Regions from separate parts of the Pseudoalteromonas sp. NZS71_1 genome, predicted to be linked through region 2. Evidence: predicted binding sites of a transcription regulator. Region 2 holds the regulator's gene; the other holds the start of a gene.
What was found. The regulator NrdR, encoded in region 2, represses ribonucleotide reductase genes. The targets are predictions, from matches to a motif close to AAACACNANATNTNGTGTTT.
Positions count from the first base shown of each region.

Region 1: nrdA (class 1a ribonucleoside-diphosphate reductase subunit alpha) is a predicted target of NrdR. The motif match lies at 11,011-11,030, and genes of this name have one in related genera.

Region 1 covers NZ_JADYXM010000016.1:48,188-63,963, forward strand. The annotation lists gene lapB (lipopolysaccharide assembly protein LapB) at 1-553, opposite strand, end outside; gene I6F43_RS17580 (lipopolysaccharide assembly protein LapA domain-containing protein) at 556-837, opposite strand; gene ihfB (integration host factor subunit beta) at 859-1,146, opposite strand; gene rpsA (30S ribosomal protein S1) at 1,214-2,881, opposite strand; gene cmk ((d)CMP kinase) at 2,977-3,687, opposite strand; gene aroA (3-phosphoshikimate 1-carboxyvinyltransferase) at 3,794-5,071, opposite strand; gene serC (3-phosphoserine/phosphohydroxythreonine transaminase) at 5,071-6,153, opposite strand; gene gyrA (DNA topoisomerase (ATP-hydrolyzing) subunit A) at 6,475-9,174, opposite strand; gene ubiG (bifunctional 2-polyprenyl-6-hydroxyphenol methylase/3-demethylubiquinol 3-O-methyltransferase UbiG) at 9,351-10,061, shown strand; gene I6F43_RS17620 (HAD family hydrolase) at 10,061-10,741, shown strand; gene nrdA (class 1a ribonucleoside-diphosphate reductase subunit alpha) at 11,150-13,432, shown strand; gene nrdB (class Ia ribonucleoside-diphosphate reductase subunit beta) at 13,498-14,628, shown strand; gene yfaE (class I ribonucleotide reductase maintenance protein YfaE) at 14,628-14,900, shown strand; gene pbpC (penicillin-binding protein 1C) at 14,980-15,776, opposite strand, start outside.
Region 2 covers NZ_JADYXM010000009.1:154,230-170,005, forward strand. The annotation lists gene I6F43_RS14100 (phosphoribosyltransferase) at 1-311, shown strand, start outside; gene I6F43_RS14105 (Crp/Fnr family transcriptional regulator) at 360-1,016, opposite strand; gene I6F43_RS14110 (YgjV family protein) at 1,305-1,541, shown strand; gene rdgC (recombination-associated protein RdgC) at 1,895-2,812, opposite strand; gene I6F43_RS14120 (sensor histidine kinase) at 3,181-4,950, opposite strand; gene I6F43_RS14125 (response regulator) at 5,318-5,686, shown strand; gene thrA (bifunctional aspartate kinase/homoserine dehydrogenase I) at 5,915-8,332, shown strand; gene thrB (homoserine kinase) at 8,342-9,277, shown strand; gene thrC (threonine synthase) at 9,289-10,572, shown strand; gene glyA (serine hydroxymethyltransferase) at 10,842-12,098, shown strand; gene nrdR (transcriptional regulator NrdR) at 12,467-12,916, shown strand; gene ribD (bifunctional diaminohydroxyphosphoribosylaminopyrimidine deaminase/5-amino-6-(5-phosphoribosylamino)uracil reductase RibD) at 13,083-14,207, shown strand; gene I6F43_RS14160 (riboflavin synthase) at 14,234-14,887, shown strand; gene ribBA (bifunctional 3,4-dihydroxy-2-butanone-4-phosphate synthase/GTP cyclohydrolase II) at 14,917-15,776, shown strand, end outside.

The sequences.
Region 1 (15,776 bases), on a different contig from region 2:
ATTCACAATAAAAATTAGCAATCGCTTTAAATTGTTGTTCTTTTGAAAATAGTTCGCTGTGGGCTTCAAACATGTTGATGCCTTTTTCCCATTCACGGGTTTGCGAATATAAAGTAATAATAGGGTCTAGCGCTTCTACATGGCCAGCCTTAACTAACCAAACTAAGTGCTCTTCTGCACTATCTAGTAGACCAGCCATTATATAATCTTCGGCAAGTTCTAAACGGCTAGTTGCAGCTTGTTGTTCATTTAAGCCTGGGTGTTTTAATAGAAGTTCATGAATTTTAATTGCGCGGTCTAATTCACCTCTACGGCGAAACATGGTGGCAAGTGTAGAATAGTGTTCAACAGAGTCAGCTGAAACTTCAAGCAAATTAATCAAGTGCTCTAAGCCTTGGTCTTCTTCTCTGTCGAGTAGAAACTTTAAGCCTTTGCTGTATTCAGAAGTGATCTGACGATTTAGTTGATGAGCTTGGTTTTTAGCACTGTTTTTACCCATAATCCAGCCGTAACCGGCGGCAACAGGTAATAGTAAAAACAAAAGCTCAATCATAGTTAGGTGTCTTTATTCGCGGCAAGCTTTTTTTTATCTTTTTCAGGCGCTAATTGCTTTTTTAAGCGGTAGTTTTGCCACTTTAATTGTGAAAACAATTTAAAGCTAATAAAACAACCCACTAAAACACCTAATAAAAAGCAGATACTTATTATTACAGCTAAAGGTAGTGTATTACTGGCTATAATATAATTTATTTGTACTAACTGTGGGTTTTGTGACCCTAATACAAATGCACTGATGAGGCATAGCGCAACCAGAATAATTTTTAATACCTTGAACAAGTAACTACTCCACTAAGTTAACTAGGCAATGCTTTCATTTACGCGGTCGCGTAATTCTTTGCCTGGTTTAAAATGAGGTACATGCTTTCCTTCAAGCTCAACTGTATCGCCAGTCTTAGGATTACGACCTGTGCGAGGAGCGCGGAAATGCAAAGAGAAACTACCAAAACCTCTGATCTCAATACGATCTGAAGTAGATAATGAGCCGGCCATTTGTTCAAGAATTTCTTTTACAGCATTCTCAACATCTTTCACTGGAACGTGTGCGTGTTGTTCCGCAAGTGTTTCTATCAGTTCTGACTTAGTCATAGCGTTTCCTTAAAAAGAGATATAGGAAGGGCAAAAAATGCCCTTCCAACTAAAAACTAATTATATATTAGTCTTTTTGTGCATTTGCGAAAGCAGCTGCCATTGCGTTTTCAAACACTGGCTCTTCTTTCTTAAGCTTCTCTAGTACTTCTTTCTCTTCTGCTTCGAAAAGAGCTTTTACAGATAAGCTTAAAGTGCGGTTCTTACGATCAACACCAACGTATTTAACTTCAATCTCGTCGCCTACAGAAACAACAGTAGTTGCATCTTCAACGCGTTCTTGAGCGATATCAGCTACACGGATGTAACCTTCAACGCCTTCGATAAGTTCAACAGTTGCGCCTTTCGCATCAACTTCAGTCACTTTACCTTTAACAATAGCACCTTTTTTGTTTGCATCAAGGTAGTTATTGAATGGGTCAGCTTCGATTTGCTTAACACCTAGAGAGATACGTTCACGCTCTGGGTCAACTTGCAATACGATAGCAGTGATTTCGTCGCCTTTCTTGAATTCACGTACAGCTTCTTCGCCAGGTGTATTCCAAGAAATGTCTGAAAGGTGTACAAGACCGTCAATACCACCGTCAAGACCGATAAAGATACCGAAGTCAGTGATTGATTTGATCTTACCAGTAACTTGATCGCCTTTGTTTTGTAGACGAGCAAATTCCTGCCAAGGATTAGCAATACATTGCTTAAGACCAAGAGAAATACGACGACGTTCTTCGTCAATTTCTAAAACCATAACTTCAACAGTGTCGCCTAAGCTAACAACTTTTGAAGGATGGATGTTTTTGTTAGTCCAATCCATTTCAGAAACGTGTACTAAACCTTCAACGCCTTCTTCGATTTCCACGAAACAGCCGTAATCTGTAAGGTTAGTAACACGACCAGAAAGTTTAGAACCTTCTGGGTAACGACCAGCGATAGCTGCCCATGGATCTTCACCAAGCTGTTTAAGGCCTAGAGATACACGAGTTTTATCTTTGTCGAATTTTAGAACTTTAACTGCGATTTCGTCGCCAACATTAACGATTTCTGAAGGGTGCTTAACACGCTTCCAAGCCATATCAGTAATGTGTAGTAGACCATCAACACCACCAAGGTCAACGAATGCACCGTAGTCAGTAAGGTTCTTAACGATACCTTTAACTTCTTGGCCTTCAACAAGGTTAGCAAGAAGCTCTTCACGTTCTTGTGAGTTTTCAGATTCGATAACTGCACGACGTGAAACAACAACGTTGTTACGTTTTTGGTCAAGCTTGATTACTTTAAATTCAAGCTCTTTGCCTTCAAGGTGAGTTGTGTCACGTACTGGACGAACATCAACAAGTGAACCAGGTAGGAAAGCACGGATTGAATCAACTTCAACTGTGAAACCGCCTTTAACTTTACCGTTGATAACACCAGTAACAGTCTCTTGCTCTTCACATGCTTTCTCAAGACGGATCCATGCTTCGTGACGCTTAGCTTTCTCACGAGAAAGAATAGTTTCACCGAAACCGTCTTCAATTGCATCTAGTGCAACATCTACTTCGTCGCCTACAGCAACTTCAAGTTCACCAGCAGCATTTTTGAACTGCTCAGCAGGGATAGCACTTTCTGATTTAAGACCAGCATCTACAAGTACAATGTTATTCTCGATAGAGATTACTGTACCTTTAACGATAGAGCCTTGCTCTGCTTCAAAACCCTTTAAGCTTTCTTCAAATAACTGCGCAAAATTTTCTGACATACGAATATACGTCTCATATATTAATACCAATAAGCAACCATGCTGCATGGGGTTGTTAAAATAGCACTGGCATCCTGCTGGCGCATAAAATGTGTTTAGCTTCGTTTAGGAAGCTTACCTTCAGAGATTGCAATATCCAATAAAGTTATTACCTTATCAAACACTTGCTGTGCATTGAGTTCGCTAGTATCAAGCTCAATAGCATCATCTGCAGGTACAAGCGGAGCAACGGCACGATTCATATCGCGCTCGTCACGAGCTTGAATGTCCTGTAATAGACCACTTAGTGTAACATCAAGACCGCGCGTATTCAACTCAACAAAGCGTCTACGAGCACGCTCTTCTGCACTTGCTGTTAAATATATTTTTAACGGCGCATCTTGAAAAACCACAGTGCCCATATCACGGCCATCGGCAATTAAGCCGTTTTCAGTGCGAAATGCACGCTGGCGACGTAATAACGCTTCACGAACGCGAGGTAATGCTGCAACTTTTGATGCTGCAGCGCCTACTTCTTCATTACGAATAGTAGTGGTTACATCTTCGCCTTCTAAAATAACTTTTCCTGCATTAGTTTGGCTATCTACCAAAAACTGCACATCTAAATTTGCAGCAAGAGGGACAAGCCCTTCTTCATTGTCTAATGCAATTTGGTGATGAAGTGCAGCTAAAGATAAAACGCGATAAATCGCACCGCTATCTAATACATCCCACCCTAACTTGTCGGCTAACAAGCGACAAACAGTTCCTTTACCTGAACCACTTGGGCCATCAACGGTGATCACGGGCATTAATAACGCCTGCATTTAAAACCTCCTGCAATGCACACCTAAATAAACCGCGACATTATACGTCAGTTATTAAAATATATCTGCTATTAGTGTGTAACTTTTGTAATTACTTCTAATTAGCTTATTCACTGACTGACGCTAAAACATTGAAAAATGTAGGAAATGTTTTATAGGTACACTTTGGATCATTAATCGTTATTGGCTTTCCACCAACGGCAACCATTGCAAAACACATGGCTATACGGTGATCGTCGTAAGTGTCTATTGCTACATCGTTGAAGTGTTTAGGCGGTGTAATTTCTATAAAGTCATGCCCTTCTACCACTTCTGCACCTACTTTTCTAAGCTCAGTTGCCATCGCATATAAACGGTCTGTTTCTTTTACTCGCCAGTTATAAATGTTACGAATGGCAGTTGGGCCTTTAGCGAAAAGAGCAACAGTTGCAAGGGTCATAGCAGCATCAGGAATTGCATTAGCGTCAATATCTACGCCTTTTAATTCGCCTTTGCGAACAACTAAACGCTCATCATACCAATCGATTTTTGCGCCTACTTGCTCCATTACTTTAGCAAAGCCTATATCACCTTGAACTGATTTAGCACCCACGCCTTTAATTTCAATCTCGCCGCCAGCAATTGCAGCCGCAGCAACAAAGTAAGAAGCAGAAGATGCATCGCCTTCAACCATAATTCGTTCGAGTGATTGATACTGTTGACCACCTTTAACTTTAAAAGTTGCATAATCACTGTGTTCAACATTAACACCAAAACGTGCCATTACATCAAGCGTAATATCAATATAAGGTTTAGATACTAAAGTACCTTTAATCGTTATCGTAGTATCACCGCTAAATAATGGCGCTGCCATTAATAGAGCCGTTAAAAATTGACTTGAAATACTACCGTCAATTTCAACCTCACCACCTTTTATTTGACCACCTACAATTTTAAGTGGTGGATAGTCTTTGTGTTTTGTATAGGTAACATCACCACCAAGCGCTTGTAGAGCATCAACTAAGTGCCCTATCGGACGCTCTTCCATACGTGGTTCGCCTATTAGCTCATACTCACCTTTAACGGCAGCAAGTACAGCCGTTAAAGGTCTGTAAGCAGTACCTGCATTACCTAAAAACAAGGGCTCAGTAGGTGTATTAAACACACCACCAACTCCCTCTACGGTCGCTACAGTGTGTTCATCATTTAAAGTTACATTTACACCTAATAACTTTAAAGCACCCAGCATATGGCGTATATCGTCACTATCAAGTAAGTTTTCTACAACGGTGGTACCGTTTGCCAGTGCTGCTAATAATAAAATTCTGTTCGATAGACTCTTTGAACCTGGTAGGGTTACCGTGCCATTTACTTTAGAAATAGGTTCTAAACGGAGCTGCTCCATTAGCTGTGCTCCTTTGCAAATGCAGCCATAAAATCTACAAGTGCTTGAACACCTTCAAGAGGCATAGCGTTATAAATACTTGCGCGCATACCGCCCACAATTCTGTGACCTTCAAGTGCAAGTAAACCGGCCTCGTTTGATTGAGCAACAAATTTGCTATTTAAGCTTTCATCGTTTAACCAAAATGGAACATTCATGCGTGAGCGGCAATGTTTAGCGACTATATTTGAATAAAAATCTGAGTTATCGATAAAATCATACAGTAAATTTGCTTTAGCAATATTTTGTGCTTCCATGGCTTTTACCCCACCATTGCTTTCAAGCCATTCAAATACTTCAGCCGCTAAATACCAAGCAAAGGTAGGTGGGGTATTAAACATACTGCCCTGCTTTGCTTCAAGTGCGTAATCTAAAATACCGGGCTTTGGCAAACCTTCGCGCTCAAGTAATGTTTTACGAACAATAACAATTGATATGCCCGATGGACCGATATTTTTTTGCGCACCAGCGTAAATCAAATCAAATTTATTAACGTCTATCTCACGCGATAAAATAGTTGAAGACATATCAGCAATAATCGGAGCTGTTGGGTGGCTTGGTACATCAAAAATCTCTAAGCCATCGACAGTTTCATTAGGGCAATAGTGGATGTACGCAGCGTCTTCTGGTAATTCCCAGTCAGCAACGTCTTTAATTGAAAACTCACCATCAGCATCATTACGGACATCCGTAAAAGACGTTTGAGTAAACTTATTCGCTTCATCTCTGGCGCTTTTCGACCAAACGCCATTCTCACAATAAAACGCTGTTTTGCCTTCTTGGTGTAAGTTTAATGGCACAGCACTAAACTGGCCACGACCACCACCATGCATAAACAGCACTTCAAATTCATCACTAATATTCATTAGGCGACGAAGGCTAGCTTCACATTTAGCTGTAAGCGCTAAAAACTCTTTACTGCGATGGCTAATCTCCATCACAGACACACCTAGGTCTTGCCAATCTAGAAACTCTTTTTGCGCTTTTTTCATAACCGCTTGCGGAAGCATAGCTGGCCCCGCACAAAAATTATATTTACTCATTACCTTTGCCTCATTCCAGTAATTTAACTATTAAGCATGAACATTTAATACCAATCCGCTAAACCTTTAAAATTTAATGAATAATACCAATCCGCAATAATACTTAATCATTTTGCGGGGCTAAACGTGTCGCTACTTGCGTTAAAAAATTCTCATTTAGAACAACTAAATAGCGAATTTTTTGCCTAGCTATCAACACGTTTTTCCACCCTCAAAATAGATCTCTTAATTAAGCGAATTGGTATGAGTATAATTTCACGCCCTATTAATTTTTTTCAACAACATTAAAAAAAGCGGCCAAGGCCGCTTTTTCAATATCAATTATTCTGAAGGAGGATTATCATCCGCTACTTCATCAATAACCGTATCTACTGTTTCAACGTCTTCAATATCAATTAAGTCACTTTCTGTAACTTCAATCTCTTCTATACGTTGTAAACCAACTACTTGCTCTCCGTCAATAGTTCTGATCAAAATAACACCTTGTGTGTTACGTCCAACTGTTGAAACTTCATTAACGCGAGTTCGTACTAAGGTACCACGATTCGAAATAATCATTATTTCATCGTTGTCATCAACTTGCACAGCACCAACAACAGCACCGTTACGTTCACTCACCTTAATTGATACAACACCTTGTGTTGCGCGGCTCTTAGATGGGTAATCTTCAAGTTGTGTACGCTTACCGTAACCATTTTCAGTTACCGTTAGAATGGCACCGTCAGTTTTTGGTACAATTAACGATACTACGCGTTGCTCGTCTGGCATTTTAATACCACGAACACCTGTAGCCGTACGACCCATTGGGCGAACACCTTTGAAGCGAATCTCAGGGTTACCTTCTTCGTCTAATACTGGGTTGCCGTTTTCATCAACAACTGTTGTTTCTTCAGCTTCTTTGAAGCGTACAACTTTACCTGCATCAGTGAACAACATAATTTCGTTGCTACCATCGGTAATATCAACACCAATCAAGCTATCGCCATCATTTAAGTTAACAGCAATAATACCGCTTGCACGTTGACGACTGTAAGCCGTTAATGGTGTTTTCTTAACTGTACCGAATGCAGTTGCCATAAAGATATATTTATCTTCTGCGTACTCGCGTACTGGCAATATAGCAGTTATACGTTCATCAGCTTCAAGTGGTAACAAGTTAACAATTGGCTTACCGCGCGCTGCACGACTTGCTAGTGGTAACTGATACACTTTAAGCCAATATAAACGACCGGCCGTAGAGAAACATAAAATAGTATCGTGTGTATTTGCAACTAACAGACGTTCAATGAAATCTTCATCTTTCATCTTCGTTGCTGACTTACCTTTACCACCACGACGTTGTGCTTCGTAATCAGACAATGCCTGATACTTCACATACCCTTCGTGAGAAAGCGTTACAACAACGTTTTCTTCAGTAATTAAGTCTTCAAGGCTGATATCGTGAGCCGCTGCATTAATCTCAGTACGACGTTCGTCGCCATACTGCGCTTTAATTTCAACTAGTTCGTCACGAATAACTTCCATTAAACGCTCAGGTGTTGCCAAAATATAAAGTAGCTCAGCAATTAACTCTAATAACGCTTGATATTCAGTTAAGATTTTTTCGTGTTCAAGACCAGTAAGCTTGTGTAAACGCAAATCTAGAATTGCTTGAGCTTGTTGCTCAGAAATATAGTATTGACCGTCGCGAATACCTAAATCATCAGCAAGCCAATCTGGACGGGCTACATTATCTTCGCCTGCTTTTTCAAGCATACCTTGTACATGACCTAATTCCCACGGACGTGCAGTTAAAGCAACTTTAGCTTCAGCAGGTGTAGGTGATTTACGAATAAGCTCGATAATTGGGTCAATGTTTGCAAGCGCAATTGCTAAACCTTCAAGCGTATGAGCACGGTCACGCGCTTTGCGTAAATCAAACACGGTACGACGAGTTACTACTTCACGGCGGTGAATAATAAACTCTTCAAGCATTTCTTTTAGATTAAAACACTTAGGTTGGTTGTTAATTAATGCAACCATATTCATACCAAACACAGTTTGTAACTGAGTTTGTGAATACAAGTTATTTAAAATAACTTCGCCTACGTCACCACGTTTAATTTCAATAACGATACGCATACCGTCTTTATCTGATTCATCACGTAGTGCACTAATACCTTCAATTTTCTTATCTTTAACAAGCTCTGCAATTTTTTCAATTAAACGGGCTTTATTAACTTGATAAGGAATTTCGTGAACGATGATTGTTTCACGGCCTGTTTTTTCATCGGTTTCGACGTCGGCGCGTGCACGCATGTACACTTTACCACGGCCAGTTAAATAGGCTTGTTCAATGCCTTTTTTACCGTTGATAATTGCAGCCGTTGGGAAATCAGGACCAGGAATATAATCCATTAACTCTAAAATAGTTAAATCAGGATTTTGAATAAGTGCCAAACAACCGTTCACAACTTCAGTTAAGTTATGTGGTGGTATATTTGTAGCCATACCTACTGCAATACCCGACGAACCATTCACTAATAAATTAGGGACTTTCGTAGGTAACACGTCAGGGATGAACTCAGTGCCGTCGTAGTTAGGAACGAAATCAACCGTTTCTTTTTCAAGATCGGCTAATAACTCATGCGACATTTTTGCCATACGTACTTCTGTATAACGCATTGCCGCTGCTGAATCACCATCAACCGAACCGAAGTTACCTTGGCCATCTACAAGCATATAACGTAGTGAGAATGGCTGAGCCATACGAACTATCGTGTCATAAACTGCACTGTCGCCGTGTGGATGGTATTTACCGATTACGTCACCGACCACACGGGCCGATTTTTTGTAAGGCTTGTTCCAGTCATTACTAAGCTCGTTCATTGCAAACAAAACGCGGCGATGAACAGGTTTTAAGCCGTCACGTACGTCTGGTAATGCACGTCCTACTATTACGCTCATTGCGTAATCTAAGTAGGAGTTTTTTAACTCGTCTTCAATATTGACTGGCAGAATTTCATTGGCGAGATCAGTCATTTGATATCACATTCCTTCAGTATCAGCTCTCAACAACCCGGTATTGGGTATTAAGAGTATTGTTATTATTTCTAACAGCCATGCTATCACAATTAATTTTAATTTACAGGCGCAAAACTTTGCGATTTATCAATTTAGCCCTATATAATGGCCTCAGATTGACGAGGAAGTATTTTATGACCGAACATCAAAATGTAGATCACGCAGAAATAGCAAAATTTGAAGCCATCGCTGAGCGTTGGTGGGACCTAGACGGAGAATTCAAACCTCTTCACGAAATTAACCCGTTACGTTTAGACTTTATAGCAAACAAAACGCAAGGCTTATTCGATAAAGAAACACTCGACGTTGGCTGTGGCGGCGGTATTTTAAGCCAAAGCATGGCGCGTATGGGTGCAAAAGTAACTGGCATCGATATGGGCCAAGAGCCTCTAACCGTTGCTAAGTTGCACAGTTTAGAAACTGGCGTAAATGTAGATTATATAAAAGTGCCTGCAGAAGAGTTTGCAACACAGTACCCTGAGCGCTTTGATGTAATAACGTGTATGGAAATGCTTGAGCACGTTCCCGACCCAGCATCTATCATTCATGCTGTAGCTGCACTTGCCAAACCAGGCGCGGACGTGTTTTTTTCAACCCTGAACAAAACACCTAAAGCATATTTATACGCGATTGTTGGCGCTGAAAAACTCTTAAAAATGGTGCCTGAAGGTACACACGACCATAAAAAGTTTATAAAGCCTGCACAGCTTATTGCATGGGCAGAGCAAGCCGGTTTAAAAGTTCGTGCAAGTACAGGGCTTTCTTATAACCCACTATCAAAGCAATATACGCTCAATAGTGACGTTAGCGTAAATTACATACTTTATTTTGAGAAGTTAGCTTAATGGCTAACTCTCAAGCCCCCCTACCCCTTATTGAGTACGATGCATTTTTATTTGATTTAGACGGCACCCTACTCGACACCGCTGATGATTTAGGTGCCGCTTTAAACGCAGTCCTTATTAGCAATAAAATAGAACCTGTTAGTAGTGATATATACCGTCCTGCCGCATCTAACGGCGCAGGCGCATTATTAGAGGCTGGTTTTAAAGAATTATGGGCTAAACAACCCCAAAGCGAGCTTATAAAGCAATTAGTTGACGAGTACGCCACAAACATAGCAAATCACACACGTTGCTTCAGCGGAGTTGAATCGTTACTTATCGCCCTTGATCAGAAAAAAATCAAATGGGGGATCATGACTAATAAACCAGGGTTTTTAACCGATCCTTTAGTGGCAGCTATTCCCGCATTAAAAAATGCCAGTGTAGTAATAAGTGGCGACACATTAGCTGAAGCTAAGCCATCACCTTTACCACTGCTACATTGTGCAAAGCTTATGCAGGTAGAACCAAGCCGTTGTTTATACATTGGTGATGCACAGCGTGACATACAAGCAGGCAAAGCGGCAGGTATGCATACCGCAACGGCACTTTGGGGTTACATCCCAAGTATTGATGAAGCCAACAGCTGGAATGCTGATTTTAACTGGCAAAGCCCAATTGATGGTTTTAACCATATATAGTGCTATGTTAATTATTAAACACTATATATTGTGATTGTGTTAGTTTTCACACAAAGCCTGCTGATAAAAAAAGCAGTCAAAATTTATTTTTAAAATGAGTAAATTTAGCAGATCATTAGTTGATTTTTGCATATTTCAACTTAAATGATTGTTCGAAGGTGAGTGTCTACTAACACAAATGCGTTATCCCAAAGTTATCCACAAACAGGGGCAATTATGTCCCTTGCAAAACAACTCAGACCACACTATCTTGTGATCTCTAAATTGAACAACACCAGATATTGTGGCCAAATGTTATTCAATTAAATTCGCCAATACGGTGAAACCTATAATAAATGAGTATGTACCTTGCTTCGGCGAGGCATAAAGCATTGGTCAAAATACATAATTCCCAAGGAATACAGGCAAATGAACCAACAGTTATCTGTAAGCAAACGTGACGGGCGCAAAGAGCCTCTTGATCTGGATAAGATCCATCGCGTCATTGAATGGGCCGCCGAAGGTTTAAGCAACGTTTCGGTTTCGCAAGTTGAATTAAAATCGCACATTCAGTTTTACGATGGTATTCGTACTAAAGACATTCACGAAACCATCATTAAAGCAGCAGCGGATCAGATTTCAAAAGAATCGCCTGATTATCAATACTTAGCTGCACGTTTAGCTGTATTCCATTTACGTAAAAAAGCGTACGGTCAATTTGAGCCACCACGTTTATTTGACCACGTAACAAAAATGGTTGGCGATAAACGCTACGATGCTCACTTATTAGTAGATTACACAGAGCAAGAATTAGACGAGCTTGATGCATATCTTGATCATTCTCGCGATCTTAACTTTAGCTACGCGGCTGTAAAACAGCTTGAAGGTAAGTATCTCGTTCAAAACCGTGTATCGGGTGAAATCTACGAAAGTGCACAGTTTTTATATATTTTAGTAGCAGCGAGCTTATTCTCTGACTACCCACGTGAAACACGCGTTTCTTACATTAAGCGCTTTTACGACGCAGTATCGTTATTTAAAATATCTCTACCAACGCCAATTATGTCGGGTGTACGTACACCTACTCGCCAGTTTAGCTCGTGTGTATTAATTGAATGTGGCGATAGCCTTGATTCAATCAATGCAACGTCGTCAGCTATTGTTAAATACGTTTCACAACGCGCAGGTATTGGTATTAATGCTGGTCGAATTCGTGCGCTAGGTAGCCATATTCGTAACGGCGAAGCGTACCACACAGGTTGTATTCCTTTTTATAAGCACTTTCAAACAGCTGTTAAAAGTTGTTCGCAAGGTGGTGTACGTGGCGGCGCTGCAACATTGTTCTACCCGCTTTGGCATTTAGAAGTAGAGAACCTACTTGTACTTAAAAATAACCGTGGTGTGGACGACAACCGCGTTCGTCACCTAGATTACGGCGTACAATTTAATAAACTAATGTACTCTCGTTTAATTAAAGACGACTACATTACGTTATTTAGCCCATCAGATGTGCCTGGTCTTTACGATGCATTTTTTGAAGACCAAGCTGAGTTTGACGCGCTTTACGTAAAATACGAACAAGACGAATCGATTCGTAAAAAACGCATTAAAGCGATTGAGCTTTTCTCTATGTTTGCGCAAGAGCGTGCAAGTACAGGTCGTATTTATTTACAAAATGTGGACCACTGTAATACACACAGCCCGTTCATTGCTAAAGTTGCGCCTATTCGCCAATCTAACTTATGTTTAGAAATTGCATTGCCAACTAAGCCACTTAATAACGTAAATGACGAAGAAGGCGAAATTGCCCTTTGTACACTGTCTGCGTTTAACTTAGGTGCAATAGAATCACTTGATGAGCTCGAAGAGCTAGCTGAACTTGCAGTACGCGCACTTGATAACTTACTTGATTTCCAAGACTACCCAGTACCGGCTGCTAAAAATGCAACTATGGGTCGTCGAACGTTAGGTATAGGCGTGATTAACTACGCATACTACCTAGCTAAAAACGGTAAACGTTATTCAGATGGCAGCGCAAATGCATTAACACATAAAACCTTTGAAGCGATTCAATACTACTTGATGAAAGCATCAAACGAGCTTGCTAAAGAGCGTGGCGCCTGTCCTAAGTTTAACGAAACAACGTATTCACAAGGCATTATGCCAACAGATACGTATAAACGTGATTTAGATAAAATTTGTGATGAGCCACTTCATCTTGATTGGGATACACTACGTGCAAGTATTAAAGAGCACGGTATGCGTAACTCAACACTAAGTGCGTTAATGCCATCAGAAACATCGTCGCAAATCTCTAATGCAACAAATGGTATTGAGCCACCACGCGGACATATTAGCGTTAAAGCAAGTAAAGACGGTATTTTAAAGCAAGTTGTTCCTGAGTATGAGCGTTTAAAAGATCAATACGAGCTACTGTGGGACATTCCATCAAACGATGGTTACTTGCAGCTTGTTGGTATAATGCAAAAATTTGTAGACCAAACAATTTCTGCAAATACAAATTATGATCCAAACAAGTTCGAAGGCGGTAAAGTACCTATGCAAGTCTTATTAAAAGACTTACTAAGCGCGTACAAACTAGGTGTTAAAACCTTGTACTACCACAATACTCGCGATGGTGCCTCAGATATGCAAGAAGATACTCCAGAAGTGGAAGATGACGATTGTGAAGGCGGCGCGTGTAAAATATAACTGCTGATTTTTATTTTAAGCGGGCATTTAGCCCGCTTTTTCTGATAGTTTTTTGAGTGATAAACATGTCTTATACTACTTTTAGCCGAAACCATAATAACCAAATGCAAGAGCCAATGTTTTTTGGCCAAACTGTAAACGTATCTCGCTACGACCAACAAAAATACCCAATTTTTGAAAAATTAATCGAGAAGCAACTGTCTTTCTTTTGGCGTCCTGAGGAAGTAGATGTAAGTAAAGACCGTTTAGACTTTCAAGCGTTACCCGATCACGAAAAGCATATATTTTTAAGTAACCTCAAATACCAAACTCTACTTGATAGTGTGCAAGGTCGTTCGCCAAACGTTGCCCTACTTCCAATTGTATCGCTACCAGAGCTTGAAACATGGATAGAAACGTGGGCATTTAGTGAAACGATTCACAGCCGCTCATACACACATATTATCCGTAACGTAACACAAGCACCTGAACTTATTTTTGATGACATTGTTAGCAACGATAAAATTAGCGAACGTGCCGATGCCGTAACTAAATACTACGACGACTTAATCAACTCTGTATCGCTTTATAATTTATACGGTGAAGGCAAACACGAGATTAATGGTAAAACTGTTATCGTGAATTTGTTTGAGCTTAAAAAGAAACTTTACCTGGCTATGATGTCGGTAAATATTCTTGAAGCGATTCGCTTTTACGTAAGCTTTGCATGTTCGTTTGCGTTTGCTGAGCGTGAATTGATGGAAGGTAACGCTAAAATCATCAAGCTTATTGCGCGCGATGAGGCACTTCACCTTTCGGGTACTCAGCATATTTTAAACATTATGCAAGACGGTAAAGACGACCCAGAAATGGCGATTGTTGCAGCCCAGTGCCGCGACGAAGCGATTAAAATGTTTGTTGATGCTGCAGAGCAAGAAAAAGAGTGGGCTGAGTATTTATTTAAAGATGGTTCAATGATTGGCTTAAATAAACATATTTTATGTCAGTACGTTGAATACATTACTAATGCACGTATGACGGCGATTGGTTTGCCAGCACAGTTTGAAAATAACAGTAACCCTATCCCATGGATAAACTCGTGGTTAGTGTCTGATAACGTGCAAGTAGCACCACAAGAAGCAGAAATAAGCTCATACCTTGTTGGTCAAATAGACTCGCAAGTTGATGCATCAGAATTTGGTGATTTTGATTTATAATGAGTGACAAGTCTACTGCAAGTGTAACACTTGCAGAAAACAGCCAGTGTATAGAGTTTACCGCTGGCTGCCCTTCTCTTTTACACTGCTTAGAATCCATGAAAATAGACGTCGCATTCCAATGCCGTGAAGGTTACTGCGGCGCTTGTAGAGCAACGTTAGTGTCAGGTAGTGTTGAATATAACGAAGAGCCCCTTGCATTTGTGCGCGAAGGCGAAATACTCCTGTGCTGCTGTAAACCCAATGGCAATGTAAGTATTAATTTAAAGTAGTCTAAACGCTAAATACAGTTTATAAACGCCAATCTAATTGTTTGATACCCGATAACTAGCTCTTTAGCTTATTTACGTATCACTGAACGAGCTTTACACGCATTGAAACTGATGCGCTACGCCCTAAATTATCAACCACTCTTACGTCAAATTCGCCTACTTGCGGGTGCCAGAAAAAAGGCGTATCTCGCTCTACTTTACCAACAAAGCTGTTATCTACAAACCAATATAAAATACGTGAATCTGTATCTGTGATTGCGCTAAAAGGCAGGCCTTCTTTTTTCAATTTACTGGCTCTTATCGTGTAGCTAATTAAATTACTCGGGGATGTAATACTCGGTGCTGAGCCTCGTGTACTCGTGTCATTAATTAAGCATGAATCTAAATAAGGTGGAGGCTGGCGTTTAACAATGCCTGCTTGTTTAAATAATCTGACTAAGTCAGATGGCCAAAATTCATAAACTGCCTTTGTAGTTGTAGATTCAACATACTGACAAGCACGTAATCCCGATACTTTATCAATATAAATTTCACGATGTACATCGGACACTTTAATTGGCGACTTACCTGGAATAAAAAGCCCTTTTTCTGTTTTAGGGCAATGCACATTAGGTAAATCACCTGTTGTTGAACAAATATCTACTTCTGTAATATTTAAACCACCTGGTTTTATATTGCCTTTGATTAAGCCATAACTATCTAATGAACGTATTATTTCAAAAAATAAAGGCGCGGCTGCTTGTCGCCCAATAAAAGATGGGTGCCCTTCTCCTGAGAAATTACCCACCCATGTAGCTAAAACATACGGACCTACAATACCTACTGACCATGCATCGCGAAAAGCAAATGAAGTACCTGTTTTCCAATATACAGGAT
Region 2 (15,776 bases):
TTGTAGAGAACGCAAATGCAGGTGATTCATTATTAATTGTTGATGATGTATTTGACTCAGGTCGTAGTATTGTTGCATTAAAAGAAAAGCTTTCAGAGCTTATGCGCTTAAACTTGCCACGTGATATTCGTATTGCATGCCCGTACTACAAGCCAAAAAACTCAAAAGTAGACACTGTTCCAGATTATTATATTCATGAATCTGAAGAGTGGTTAGTGTTTCCGCATGAACTATCGGGTTTAACACCGGATGAAATTATTGCTGGTAAATCTGATCTTGCGAAAATTCATGACATTTTGCTAGAGAAGTAATTAGTAATTTGCATAAATAAAAAAAGGCCGTTAAGGCCTTTTTTTATTTTAAAGCTGAGCAAAGCTATCTACGTATTCACTTAGTTTTGATATATCGACTGCTTGCAAGCCATCGTTACTTCTAAGTACCAAGCCTTTTTCTACGAGTTCTGTAACAACACGTCTGTAAGCTCGCTCAGTGGTAGCAAAACGTTCGGCTTCAGCATTTACAGTTGGGTAGGCTCTAAGTAGCGTAGGGTTGTTGTTCTCGGCCCTTAGTAAGCAATCTTTAGCTATGTTATAGCTAAGTGGTAGTAATAACTTATCTAAATTGATTTTTTGGTTTTCCTGAAACTTAGCCGCAATAGTTTGTGCTGTGTATAAGCTTAGTTCTGGTTTTTCAAGCAGTAGAGCACGCCAATGCCTTAATTCAATAAGGTTATAAGTGACATCGCTAAAGCACGTTACCGTATATATACACGGATTATTATTTAGCGCTTCTATTTCACCAATAAGGGTGTTGTTACAATCCAATTGTCCTAACAGCAGGCGTCGTCCATTACCTACGTCGTAACTAAACGACACAGTGCCACTGCGTACAAGCACAAGCTTGCTTAAAGGCTGATCTTGATGGATCAGAACTTCTTTTTTTGATTGTTGATAGCTACTACCGGCAAAGGTTAAAAGCTGATCAACAAGGTAACTAGAAAAATGGTATTGAAACATCAATGTGCTCTTCGGACATTTGTCCTATTTATTACATCTTAATGACGATAGCATTAAGACACTAAGAATTTACGCTAACTTGCTACTAATATTATTAGCTTTGCTAAGAGTATTATTTTACCTTCATTTCCCGTGTAATGATTTAAGAATTTGCTGGTATTTTCCGGCAAACTTTTTCAGGTTTTTTAAGCAGGTTAGCTTTTTTATTTTGTTGTAACTTTGCAATACTTACAAGTGCTATAAGATAGCAGTACATGTAATGCTAACCTAAAGGCTAGGAGAGAACAATTGAGTTGGGAATATTTAGGTTATATTGCATCAGCTTTATTGGTTGCATCGTTAACAATGACAGATGTAGTAAAACTACGTTGGTACAACATGTTTGGTTGTATTGTATTTACTGCATACGGTGTTGCCATTGGCGCAGTGCCTGTTATTTTTACCAACGGCTTATTGTCGCTTGTAAATTTATATCACATTATAAAAATATATCGCCAACCTAAAGTTGAAGACGCTAAAAGCTAAAATAAGTTATCTGCACAAAGTAAGTTAATGGTTTTAATTAAAATCAAAAATTTCAGCTTTTGTGCAGTCCAGCTTGAAGCGTATATAGATAATCTCATATCACTCTACATAACTTACCTCTGAACCATGCTGTATTCTCCTACTTAAAAGATGATTACCTTAGGTTTTAATACGTCGATCGTTAGCTAAATACTGTTCGCGGTTTAGATATAAATAAGTGCTTCTAAATTTCATAAAAAAATCCGATAGCAGTAAACTGCTATCGGATTTTTATCTGTTATACCAACCTACTTACATATGCTATTTAATACATTAAATTGCTTAAATATTTATGCAGGTAGGCACTATGGTATTTACGCTTTTTCTAAATCTTCAACGTCACCTAAACCTGCAGTTAGCTCTTCAAGTAATTGCTTTATTTCTTCAGAAGCTAAAATAAAGTCAGCATCAAGTTTTAAAGCCATATCTTCTTTAGGAATATCTGCGTTTTCTTCTTTTAGAGTTTCAGAGTAGCTTAAACGTTTGATAGAGCCATCGTTTTGCAGCATAAACTTAAGACGCTCTTGCCAATCAAGTGCAAGTTTAGTTACGCGTTTACCACTTTCTAAATGCGATTTAACTTCATCACACGATAGATCATGACCTTTAAGCTTTACTTGTGCGCCGCTGTCGTCTGCTTCTTCAAGTTCAGCGTCTGAGCCAATAGCAAAACCTTCTGGTGTACTAAAGTTAGTTAACCAATCAGTTAAAAATACATCTAGGTCGTAGTTAGCAAACGCAGGTACAACCGGAAGCGTTCCCAACGATTTACGAAGTAGTGCTAGTAGCTCTTCTGCTTTATTAAAGCTGCCACTATTTACAACAACCCAACCGTTTTCTTGGTCAATAAAGGCAAATTGTAAGCTCGACTTTTTAAATGCTTGAGGTAGAAGAGTATGAAGAATGTTTTCTTTTAATTCGTCTTTTTCTTTCTTTTTAACTGGGCGGTTTTCTTCAGCTTCTATCAGATCAACTTTCTCAGCAACTAGTTCATTAATAACAGAAGCAGGGAGTACTTTTTCTTCGCGTTTAGCGCAAACTAGAATACTTTTTTGAGAAAAATGCGATAGCGTATCGCCATGTTTTCCAAACGCTTTTGTCCAACCAAATGTTGCAAGCTCTTGACCAGTACATGGGCGAAATAAATCTTGCTCTAATGCTTTATCAAAGTCTTCTTGAGTATATGAAACGTCTTGCTTAAAGCGGTAACAAATAAGGTTACTAAACCACATAGGGGAATTGATCCATTTGAAAAATTTGTACAATCATAGCAATAAAAACAGCATCTCGAAATGACTGATTTGTTACTAGGGCGTGTTGAACTTTATGGATTGAAATTTGTTCAATCTAGGGGCGATTAAATCGCGGCGCGAGGTTTGTAACCTAGTGGAATAAGTAAAAACCGAGCAACAAAGAGTTAATCGTCCCTAGAAAGAACCCAAAGGGCAGCGCATGTTTGGTATTTATGCTGCGTTGTCGCCTATTTATGGGGAATAACCACACTACATAGGCTCTGCCTTGCCTAAAAACCAAACATATTGCTGTAAATTCAACCACCAAAGAACAACACGCCCTAATAATTTAATGCATATACTTTTATTTATTCATATTTATCAAAAATAGGCAGTGGCTTAGCCATGTTCTTCGGAAATTGAATATAGTAACGCAGACCTTTGCCCGGTTCACTCGTTGCATCAATAGAGCCACTAAGGGTTTGCTTGACCAAATTAAGCATTATATGGGTGCCTAATCCGCTACCGCCTTCATCGCGTTTGGTAGTAAAAAATGGGTCAAATAATTTTTTTAATTGCTCGTTAGTAACACCGTTACCGTCATCTTTGTAATCAATAGTTAAGTTGGTGTCATCAGCGCTTATTTTAATATCCATTACACCGTTGCTTTTACCTTCAAAGCCATGAATAAGTGAGTTCATAATTAGGTTAGTAAAAATTTGGCTTATAGCCCCAGCAGGTAGATTTAAAACTAAATCATCAGGACATTCTAATTTTATAGTATGGGATGTCTTTTTTAGTTTTGGGTGCAGTGAGCGTATTACTTCGTTAGTGTAATCTTTAAAGTTAATGGTTCTTACTGCTTCACTGGCTTGATCGACCGCTATTTGTTTAAAGCTAGCTATAAGCTCCGAAGCTCTATCTAAGTTAGTGGTTAGTAAGCTTGTGCTTTGTTTTGCTTCGTTAATGAATTCTTCTAGTGCTTTTGGCGAAAGTGTTTTTTCGGTATAAGCATTTTCGAGTTTATTTAAGCGTTCTTGTAAAAATGATATTGCCGTTACACCTATCCCAATAGGGGTGTTTATATCGTGTGTAATACCTGCTACAAGTCCGCCTAGCGCAGCCATTTTTTCTGTGCCTAGTAAACGTTCCTGTGCAAGGCTTAACTCTTCTATATAGCGCTGAGATTCAGTTTGCTTTGTAATTAATTCTTGCTCTGTGCTGCGGCGTAAGTCTACTTCTTCGGTGAGGACAATTTTTTGCTTTTCGAGTTCGTATTTTTGCTGCTGTAAATCCATCATTGCTTGGCTTAAGTTGGATGTTTTACGGGCTACGTCTTGTTCAAGTTGTATGTTGTGTTGATCAAGCTTTTCGTTACTTATAATGAGTTCTTTTTGGGTGTGTTCAAGCTCTTTTCTATACTGAACCACTTTATCTATTAGTTTGTTAAATGACTGCTCCATCACTTTTAGTTCATTATGTTCTTCTGTTTCTATCTCTATATGTTGACCTTCTAGCTCGTCTAGCTCTAAATTTTCTAGTTGCTCAGTGAGTTCTGCTAAAGGGTCTGTAAGAAGTTTTCTAAATGCCATTAAAAATAAGATGATCAAAAAGGTGGTTTTAATCATCGCATTACCAATCAAAAAGTAGATTGATACCATAATGCGGCTAAAAACAACTTCTCGACTTGAGAATAAGGTAACGTCACCAACTTGAGTAGCACGACCTGAAAATTCAAAAATAAGTGGAAAGGTATAACCAAATAAACCCGATTTTGCGTCTTCTAAAATAACCTCTTCTTGTACTAACTGTTGGTTATATAGCTTGTGTATATCAAGAGAGCGCCCTAGCTGTGAAATAATTTCGCCGCTGTCGTCTCGAACAATAATCCCTTCAATCATGGGAATGGCGAGTAAACCTTCTGCTGTTGTAATTGTTTGCTTGGTATTAAGCTCCCAAATTGCACGTGTTAAGCTGCGACTAAAGGTTTTTTGTAAGGTACTAAGTTCATCGCGAATATAGTCTTTAGTATTGACGTATTCAGCAAGCACTTGTCCACAGGTCACTACAAAGGTAAGCAAAAAATAGACGGATAAAACGCTAGTCAGTAGCTTCTTAGAAAGACTTTTTTGTAACATGAGTGACTTGTTCATCCTTTATTATTTTTGTAACGTTACGATAGTAATTTAAAAGTTAGTCAATAAACCTCTAAAAATAAATAAAAAAGTTAAAATTTAGTAAGATAAATCACAAAAAGTGAGCGTGTAGTATCAAAGTATTTAAACCAAGGTATAAATTAATAAATTCGTTATCTGTTATGTATTGTAGGCTTAATTAGTATTTGCTTTGGTTAATTATATCTTAAACGGATTTATTCTATATTTATCATTGTATTAAATTATTAATGCGCTGAGTGCTTTGAGGCGTGTTAAAGTGTCTAAAATGCAATGGAAGGCATTAGTTTAATAACCTTTTAATAACTTTGATGGTTGTGTAGTAGTAAACATGATGAAATTTTCGATATTAGTCTGTGACGATTCTGCAGTTGCCCGTAAACAAGTCGTGCGGTGTTTAAATGAATGTATAGACGCTCAAATACAACAAGCTACAAATGGAGCGCACGCTCTAGAACTTTTACGAGCACAAAGCTTTGATTTATTGTGCTTAGATCTCACCATGCCCGAAGTTGATGGTATACAAGTACTCGAGACTATAAAAATAGAAAAAATAGAGTGCTTTGTTTTAGTTATTTCTGCCGATATACAAGAGAAAATGAAGCAACGAGTCGCACAACTTGGCGCAATAGACTTTATCGATAAACCTATCAATAAATCTAACTTAAACGAAATATTGCATAAATTTGGCATTCATTAGGTTTTTTTATGTTAAAAAAGGCTGTTTTATCTTTTAATTTAGGGTTGACAGCATAGCCTTTGTTAAGGCAGTCTTAACATATGAAAACAATTAATCGCGTACTGACCATTATTATTACAACCATCATTCTTACTGGATAGTGGCATAGGTCGGTGCAACAAATTTAAAGGCCTGTGTTCACTTAGAACACAGGCCTTTTTTCGTTTTATGGGATGAGGAACATAAACAATGCGAGTTTTAAAATTTGGTGGGTCTTCGCTTGCCGACTATGCATGCTTACAACAGGTAGCTCAGCTAGTTAAAGCACAATTAAAAGATGAAATGCTTTTGGTACTTTCTGCTCCAGGTGGAATGACCGATTCGCTAGTTGCACTTGCAAGTGCTGCAGAACAAGGCTCTGACTTTTCGCAGCAATGGCAAGCATTAGTTAGCCGCTGTGAAGGTTTGAAAGCTGACGTTGAAAAAAGTGGTGTAGTAGTTACAAGTTGGCCAAACTTAGGCGAGCTTAAAAATAAACTAGATGGCGTATCACTTATACAATGTTGCCCCGATAAAGTTCGCGCATTTGTGATTAGCTTTGGAGAGCGCGTTAGTGTTTCTTTAATGCAGGCTTTATTGAATTCGCACGATGCAAGATACTTAGAAGCAACAAGCTGTATCGCTTCAACTGGCGGTTATATCGACGCCGAGGCTGATTTAGTAACAAGTAAAGCGCGCTTTCAAGCTGTGCTTAAAGAAAGTCCTGCAACTATCTATATCATGCCTGGTTTTACAGCGAGTAATGACAAAGGTGAGCTTACAACGCTTGGCCGTAATGGCTCAGATTACTCAGCAGCCATTGCTGCGGCATGTTTAGAAGCTGAGATTTGCCAAATTTGGACTGACGTTGATGGTGTATACAGTGCTGATCCTCGTTATATTAAAAAAGCGACTAAAGTAGATTTTTTATCTTATAAAGAAGCGATGGAGCTTTCTTACTTTGGTGCAAAAGTACTTCACCCTAAAACAATTTTACCGTGTGCTAAAGCAGGCGTGCCGTGCGAAATTAAAAATACGCATAACCCAGACGCACAAGGCTCATTAATTGGTAACGATTATTCATCAGATGAGCCAGTAAAAGCGCTTTCGAGCCTACAAGACCTTGCAATGCTAACTGTCTCAGGGCCAGGCATGAAAGGCAAAGTAGGTATGGCGTCTAAGGTATTTAACGCGCTTGCTCACGATAACGTATCAATTGTATTGATCACGCAGTCATCATGCGAATTCAGCATTAGCTTTTGTGTACACGAAACAGACCTAGCACTTGCACTTGATGCGCTACAAACTGCATTTGAGCTTGAATTACAAGCAGGGCTTATTGAGCCTGTACAAGTGCAGCGCAATTTAGCCATTGTTACTTTAGTGGGCGATAACATGCGCGCGCACCGTGGCTTAGCGGCTAAGTTTTTTGCATCGCTTGCACAAGCGCAAGTAAATATTGTGGCAATTGCACAGGATTCTACAGAAAGTGCTATTTCAGCAGTAATTGATGGCGAACTTTGTAACGACGCCGTAAAAATATGTCATGAAAACTTTTTCACGCATGTGCCGTCAATTGATGTGTTTTTACTAGGTTGTGGCTTAGTAGGGCAAGAGCTTATTAATCAGCTTGAGCGCCAACAAGCGTGGCTGGAAAAACGTAATATTAAACTTAACTTGTATGGTGTTGCTAACTCTCGCCAATTACACCTTGATAGTGAAGGTATTGCTTTTGGTGATTGGCAGCAAAAATTGGCCTCATCCGAGCAGGCGTTTGATTTAAAACTAGTAGAGCAGTTTGTTAAGCAAAATCATTTAGTAAACCCTGTGCTTGTTGATTGTACGTCGTCGGATGCACTTGCTGCGCAGTATGTAGACTTTTTAAATGCAGGTTTTCATGTGGTTGCTGCCAATAAAAAAGCAACAACAAGCTCATACACGTATTACCAAGATTTAATTGCAGCAACGCAAAAGAATAATCGTAAATTTTTATACGAAACAAACGTTGGTGCAGGCTTACCAGTAATCGACAACTTACAGTCGTTATTTGGTGCCGGTGATGAGTTATTAGAGTTTAGTGGTATTTTATCAGGTTCACTTTCGTATATGTTTGGCGCACTTCAAGATGGTTTATCACTTTCTGAGGCAACTATTAAAGCCAAAGAAAGTGGCTTTACTGAGCCAGATCCTCGTGATGATTTATCGGGTACCGATGTAGCACGTAAGTTATTGATCATCGCTCGCGAAGCCGGTATGAAATTAGAGCTAAGCGATATTGAAGTTGAGTCAGTATTACCACCAGGTTTTGCACAAGGTGATAGCGTTGATGAGTTTATGGCAAAACTACCAAGCTTAGATGCTGATTTTAACGACCGTATCAAAAGTGCTGCGAGCGAGGGTAGGGTACTTCGCTATGTAGGCACAATTAAAGAAGGCCACTGTAAAGTAGGTATTGAAGCGGTAGATGCAAAGCATGCGCTTAGTGTCATTCGTGATGGTGAAAACGCACTGGCTATTTTAAGCCAATACTACCAGCCACGTCCGTTTGTAATTCGTGGTTATGGCGCCGGCTCGGAAGTAACAGCCGCGGGTGTATTTGCTGATATTTTAAAAACGTTATCGCGCTAGGAGCTCGTTATGATTGAAGTATATGCTCCGGCGTCTATTGGTAATTTTGCAGTGGGTTTTGATGCACTTGGCGCAGCGCTTGCGCCAATTGATGGCAGTTTATTAGGCGATGTAGCCGTTGTAAGCGCAGCACCAAGCGATGAGTTTATTTGCACTGGCGAGTACGCTCACAAGTTACCCAGTGATGCTAATGAAAATTTAGCGTACCAGTGCTTAGTGCATTTTAGAGCGCATGTTGCGCCTACTATGCCAAGCGTAAAGCTCGAGCTTAAAAAGAACTTACCAATTGGCTCTGGGCTTGGCTCTAGCGCGTGTTCGGTAGTGGCTACTTTTGCTGCCCTTGATAAGTTTGCAAAAACTAATTTAAGTCAGGTTGAGCTTATTGAGCTTATGGCTGACTTTGAAGCTGTAGTGAGCGGTGGTCGCCATTACGACAACATTACGCCATGTTATTTAGGTGGTTTGCAGTTAACAGGTGATTTAATTCCTGATAAATCGATTGCACTGCCTGTTGATGAAAACTGGTACTACGTTGCTGCGTTTCCTGGTTTTTCGCTTAATACCGCAAAAGCGCGCTCTGTTTTACCAAAAGAGTTGAGCATGCATGCAAGTGTTGAGTTTGCTCAGCGTTTGTCGGCATTTAGTAGCTTACTGTTAACTAATCGTTTTGACGATGCGCTAAGCATAATGAAAGATGAAATAGCAGAACCTTACCGCGCACCGCTTATAAAAGGTTTTAGTGATGCCAAAGCAAGCTTGCCAGCACTGGGCGCTGAAATAGTCAGTATTTCGGGCGCAGGGCCCACCTTGTTTAGCGTATGTAAAACACTTGAAGCTGCACAGCAATGCGCGCAGTGGTTAGAGACCAATTACATTAACGAGCAAGGCTTTTGCCACATTTGTAAATTAGATAACGACGGCACGCGTCAATTAACAGTTTTATAGGATAGGTAGTCATGCAATTACATAATTTAAAAGATAGCTCACAAAAAGTGTCGTTCGTTGAAGCCGTAAAAACAGGTTTGGGTCGTAACCAAGGTGTATTTTTCCCAGAATCACTGCCGCCACTGTCCGATGTTGATGCATTGCTTGATATGGACTTTGTTACGCGCAGCGGCAAAATATTATCGCACCTAATTGGTGATGAGCTACCAAGCGATACTGTGGCACAAATGGTTAAAAATGCATTTAACTTTCCCGTTAAGCTGGTAGAAGTTGAAGAGAACACATACTGTTTAGAACTGTTTCATGGTCCTACACTTGCGTTTAAAGACTTTGGTGGTCGCTTTATGGCAGAGTGTTTAACGCAGTTTAACAAAGACGAGAAAGTAACTATTTTAACAGCAACATCGGGCGATACCGGTGCAGCTGTAGCGCATGCTTTTTACAATAAACCAAATATCGATGTTGTTATTTTATACCCTAAAGGCAAAATTTCACTTGCTCAGCAAAAGCTATTTACTACGCTAGGTAACAATATTCATTGTTATGCAGTTGAGGGCAGCTTTGATGATTGCCAAGAGCTAGTTAAAAATGCCTTTTTAGATGAAGAAGTTAAATCAACACTTGGGCTTAACTCAGCTAATTCAATTAATATTAGCCGTTTAGTTGCTCAGGTTTGTTACTACTTTGAAGCCATCGCACAGCTACCAAAAGAAAAGCGCGCAACAGCACATATATCAGTACCTAGTGGTAATTTTGGTAATGTGTGCGCCGCAATGATTGGTGCGGTTATTGGTTTACCTGTTGGCAAATTAAGTGCAACAACAAATCAAAATGATACTGTGCCGCGCTTTATGCTTGATAAAAACTGGACGCCAAACGCAACGCTTGAGTCGCTTTCAAATGCGATGGATGTAAGTAAGCCAAACAATTGGCCGCGTGTACAAACAATGTTAGATAATAACTGGTTTAGCTACGATAATTTTTATTCAACAAGCGTAAACGAGCAAGACACGCAAGCCGTGATGAAAAAAATTCAACAAACTGGCTATGTTGCGGAGCCTCATACTGCTATTGCTTACCAAGGTCTTGTTGAAAATCGTGCGCCGGGTACTGCGGGTATCTTTTTAGCGACAGCTCATCCTGCTAAGTTTAAAGAAAGCGTAGAGGGTATTCTAAATATTGAATTAGGTATGCCAAAACCACTTGCTGATGCACTAGCAAAACCATGCCTAGCAAGCGATATGAACGCCGATTACGACGAGTTACGTACCGAAATGCTCGCTAAATTAGGCTAAGTTAAATTAAAAGGAAAAGCGGCTTGAGCCGCTTTTTTTATAACTTTATACGGATGAATACACTTAGTTATATTTACTAATTAAATGTAGTAAATATAATTCATTTAAAATTATTATGGCTTTATAAAAAAATATCATCTTAAAAGAGCTGTGAAATAGTTTCAATCCCTGTTTAAATATCCTCAACTTAAGAGCGTAGGCAAAGAGTCGTTTAAAGCGTACAATAAAGCCTCTAAAAAACACCATACACGTTGCCCTAGGAGACCCCAATGTTAGAACGTAGCATGAATATTTCGGATTTTGATCCAGAGTTATTTGACGCGATAACCAAAGAAACTGCTCGCCAAGAAGAGCATATCGAACTAATCGCTTCAGAAAACTACTGTAGCCCACGCGTACTAGAAGCGCAGGGTTCACAGCTTACAAACAAATACGCAGAAGGTTACCCAGGCAAACGTTATTATGGCGGTTGTGAGCATGTAGATGTTGTTGAGCAATTAGCAATTGACCGTGCTAACGAATTATTTGGTTCTGACTACGCTAACGTGCAGCCACATGCTGGTTCGCAAGCTAATGCTGCTGTTTTTCTAGCATTATTAGACGCTGGCGATACTGTATTAGGTATGAGCTTAGCTCATGGTGGTCACTTAACTCACGGTTCTCACGTAAGCTTCTCTGGTAAGCTTTACAATGCAATCCAATACGGACTAGATGAAGCAACGGGCGAAATTGATTACGCACAAGTTGAAGCACTAGCACTTGAGCACAAGCCAAAAATGATTATTGGTGGTTTCTCAGCGTACTCTGGTATTGTTGATTGGGCTAAATTCCGTGAAATTGCTGACAAAATCGGTGCTTATCTGTTTGTTGATATGGCTCACGTTGCGGGTTTAATTGCGGCAGGCGTTTACCCAAGCCCTGTTCCTCATGCACACGTTGTAACTACAACTACGCATAAAACACTTGCAGGCCCTCGTGGTGGTTTGATTATTTCTGCATGTGGCGATGAAGCAATCTACAAAAAGCTTAACAGCGCTGTTTTCCCTGGTGGCCAAGGCGGTCCTTTATGTCATGTTATTGCAGCAAAAGCAGTGGCATTTAAAGAAGCACTTCAACCAGAGTTTAAAGTATACCAAACACAAGTTGTTAAAAACGCAAAAGCAATGGTTGCTGTAATGCAAGAGCGCGGCTACAAAATCGTTTCTGACAAAACTGAAAACCACTTATTTTTACTTGATTTAATCGATAAAGATATCACTGGTAAAGATGCAGATGCTGCCCTAGGCAACGCTAACATCACAGTTAATAAAAACTCAGTACCGAACGATCCACGCTCACCATTTGTAACATCTGGTTTGCGTATTGGTTCTCCTGCAATTACTCGCCGTGGTTTTACTGAAGTAGAATCAAAAGAGCTTGCTGGCTGGATTTGTGACGTACTAGATAACATCACTGATGAATCTGTACAGGCGCAAGTTAAAGAAAAAGTAAAAGCAATTTGTGCAAAATTACCTGTTTACGCTTAATTGCATAAGCGGCAGTAATTTAGAGCACATAAGCTAGGGGCCTGTTTATCTTTCGAGGTTTAATTTGCAGTAGTATGTTTGGCTTTTAAGCAAGGCAGAGTCTATGTAGTGTGGTTACTCCACACAAATAGGCGATAACGCAGCATAAATGCCAAACATGCACTGCCCTCGGGTTCGTTCTAGGGGCGATTTACTCTTTGTTGCTCGATTTTTACTTAGCCCACTAGGTTACAAATCTCGAGCCGCGATTAAATCACCCCTAGATAGAACAAATTTAATCCTGAAAGGTCAACAGGCTCTATTTTTTTGCTAAGATAAAAGACCGCTATTTAGCGGTCTTTTTTGTTTTAAAACGGAAGTACCGAGCTATGCATTGTCCATTTTGTACCGCAAAAGATACTAAAGTTATTGACTCACGCCTTGTTGGCGGAGGCCATCAAGTTCGCAGGCGTCGTGAGTGTAACGACTGCCACGAGCGCTTTACTACATTTGAAGGCGCTGAACTGGTTATGCCTCGTGTTATTAAACAAGACGGCAGCCGCGAACCATTTAACGAAGATAAATTATTAAATGGCTTAAATCGCGCACTCGAAAAACGCCCAGTGAGCACAGAGCAAGTAGACGAAGTAGTGAATATAATAAAATCGCAACTACGCGCAACGGGTGAGCGAGAAATTTCAAGCCATTTGGTGGGTGAATGCATTATGGAAGCCCTCAAAAAGCTCGATAAAGTAGCATACGTAAGATTTGCCTCTGTTTATCGCTCGTTTGAAGATATACGCGAATTTGGCGAAGAAATTGCCCGCTTAGGGGAGTAATACCAATTTTATTAAAAACATGATCATTCTATCGCATTAAATAGCGCACTCACTGCGTTAAAAATTATTCATATAGAACAACTATATGTCATAATTTTCGCCTTGTTATTGCGCTATTTTCTTAGCGCTATAATAGACCACTTATTTAACGCAATTGGTATAATAAATGCTGAACCAAGTTCCTTTTACCGAACATGACGAAATGTATATGGCACGTGCCATAGAGCTTGCCAAAAAAGGCCGTTTTACTACCACGCCTAATCCTAATGTTGGCTGTGTATTAGTTAAAAATAATCAAATAATTGGTGAGGGTTTTCATCAATTAGCAGGTCAAGGCCATGCTGAAGTAAATGCACTGGCAATAGCTGGCAATAATGCACAAGGTGCAACGGCTTATGTAACGCTTGAACCGTGTAGTCATTATGGGCGCACGCCACCGTGTGCTGAAGGCTTAAAAAAGGCGGGCGTTGTAAAAGTAATTGCCGCTATGGTTGATACAAACCCACAAGTTGCAGGCAAAGGCCTTAAAATACTGAGCGATGCCGGTATTGAAGTTGCTTATGGATTACTTGAATCACAAGCTCGCGCACTTAACGTTGGCTTTTTTAAGCGAATGGAACAAGGCTTACCTTATGTGACCTGTAAAATGGCAGCAAGCATAGATGGTAAAACAGCGCTTAAAAATGGGCAAAGTAAGTGGATCACAAGTCCCGCGGCTCGCCAAGACGTACAATTATACCGAGCGCAAAGCTGCGCTATTTTAACCGGTGCCGATACCGTGTTAGTAGACGATGCTAAACTTAATGTGCGACTAAGCGAATTACCGAATGCACTTCCCACTGATTTACCGCTTCGCCAGCCCGTGCGTGTTATAATTGATTCACAGAATCGTTTAACGCCCAACCTTGCTTTATTTAAAATCCAAAGTGATGTAATAATATTTACGACTAAGGTTGATAAATCACTGCAATGGCCACATTTTGTAAAGCATATTGAAGTAAGTGAAAGTAACGGCAAAGTTGATTTACAGGCTGTTTTAGAAAAGCTTGGGCAACTGCAGTTTAATAATGTTTGGCTTGAGAGCGGAGCAACACTTGCTGGTAAAATGACAGAGCTTGATTTAGTTGACGAGTTTGTTTTTTATTTGGCGCCTAAATTAATGGGCCATGATGCAAAAAGTTTAGTTAATTTTCCTGAATTGACGAGTATGCAAAACACCGTTGATTTAACATTTAATGAATGTGCGCGCATTGGTGACGATTTACGTATCACCGCGTTAAAAACTCATTAAAATCACTTAATAAAAAGAGTAGCGCTATGTTTACTGGGATAATAGAAGCCACAGGCAAAATTGCTTTATTACAAAAAAAACAAGGCGACTTAGCCATTCGTATCCAAAGTGCTGACCTTGATATGGAAGACGTAAAGCTAGGCGACAGCATTGCAACCAATGGCGTTTGCTTAACCGTAGTTGATAAACATATTGACGGTTTTAGTGCTGATTTATCTAACGAGACGATTGGTTTAACCGGTTTTGCTCACTATGCTTTAGGGCAAACGGTGAATCTTGAAAAAGCCATGCAACCTGTTTCGCGTTTAGGCGGTCATTTAGTATCTGGCCATGTTGATGGCATAGCAACTATTACAAGCATTACAGCAAACGCTCGAGCAACAGAATATTGGCTTACAACCGAAGAAAATTTAATGAAATACATCCCGTACAAAGGTTCGGTATGTATTGATGGTATAAGCCTGACAGTAAACGCTGTAGAAGGTAATAAATTCAAATTAACAATTGTTCCACATACGAGTGAGCAAACCACAATTGCTCACTTTAAAGTAGGCACTCAAGTTAATTTAGAAGTCGATCAAATTGCACGTTATTTAGAGCGCCTTATAAAAGGTGCAGAGCAACCAACGGGCTCTGATATTTCGATGAGCTTACTCGCTAAAGCGGGTTTTATTAAATAACGAAACTGATAACTTATACGAGCAAATTTATGAATTTACACAGCGCACAAGAAATCATCGACGATATTAAAGCCGGTAAGATGGTTATTTTAATGGATGATGAAGATAGAGAGAATGAAGGCGATTTAATTATTGCCGCAGAGCATATTAGTGCACAAGCTATTAATTTTATGGCCACTCATGGCCGTGGCTTAATTTGTTTAACTATGACGCAAGAGCGTTGTGAGCAACTTGATTTACCTTTAATGGTTAAAAATAATGGTGCTGCATTTTCAACTAACTTTACAATGTCGATAGAAGCATCAAAGGGTGTTACTACAGGTATTTCAGCAGCAGATAGAGCGCGTACAGTGCAAGCGGCTATAGCTAAAGGCGCAGTACCAAGTGATATCGTGCAGCCTGGTCATATTTTTCCAATTATGGCACAACCTGGCGGCGTATTAACTCGCGCAGGACATACTGAAGCTGGCTGTGATTTAGCGCGTTTAGCTGGGCTTGAAGCATCATCTGTTATTGTTGAAATACTTAATGCCGATGGCACCATGGCGCGTCGCCCTGATTTAGAAGTTTTTGCGAAAGAGCATGATATTAAAATTGGTACTATTGCTGATTTAATCGAATACCGTAACTTAAACGAAACAACAATTGAGCAAGTTGCAAAATGTAAGTTACCAACTATTCACGGTGAATTTGATTTAGTTACTTACAAAGACACAATTGACGGCCAATTACATTACGTATTGCTTAAAGGCGATATAAAAGAGCAAGAACCGACAAATGTACGTGTACATTTGCAAAGTACCTTTAACGATATCCTACTTTCAGATAGAAGTGCTGACCGTAGTTGGGGCCTTTCAGAAGCAATGGCTTATATCGCTAAAAATGAAGG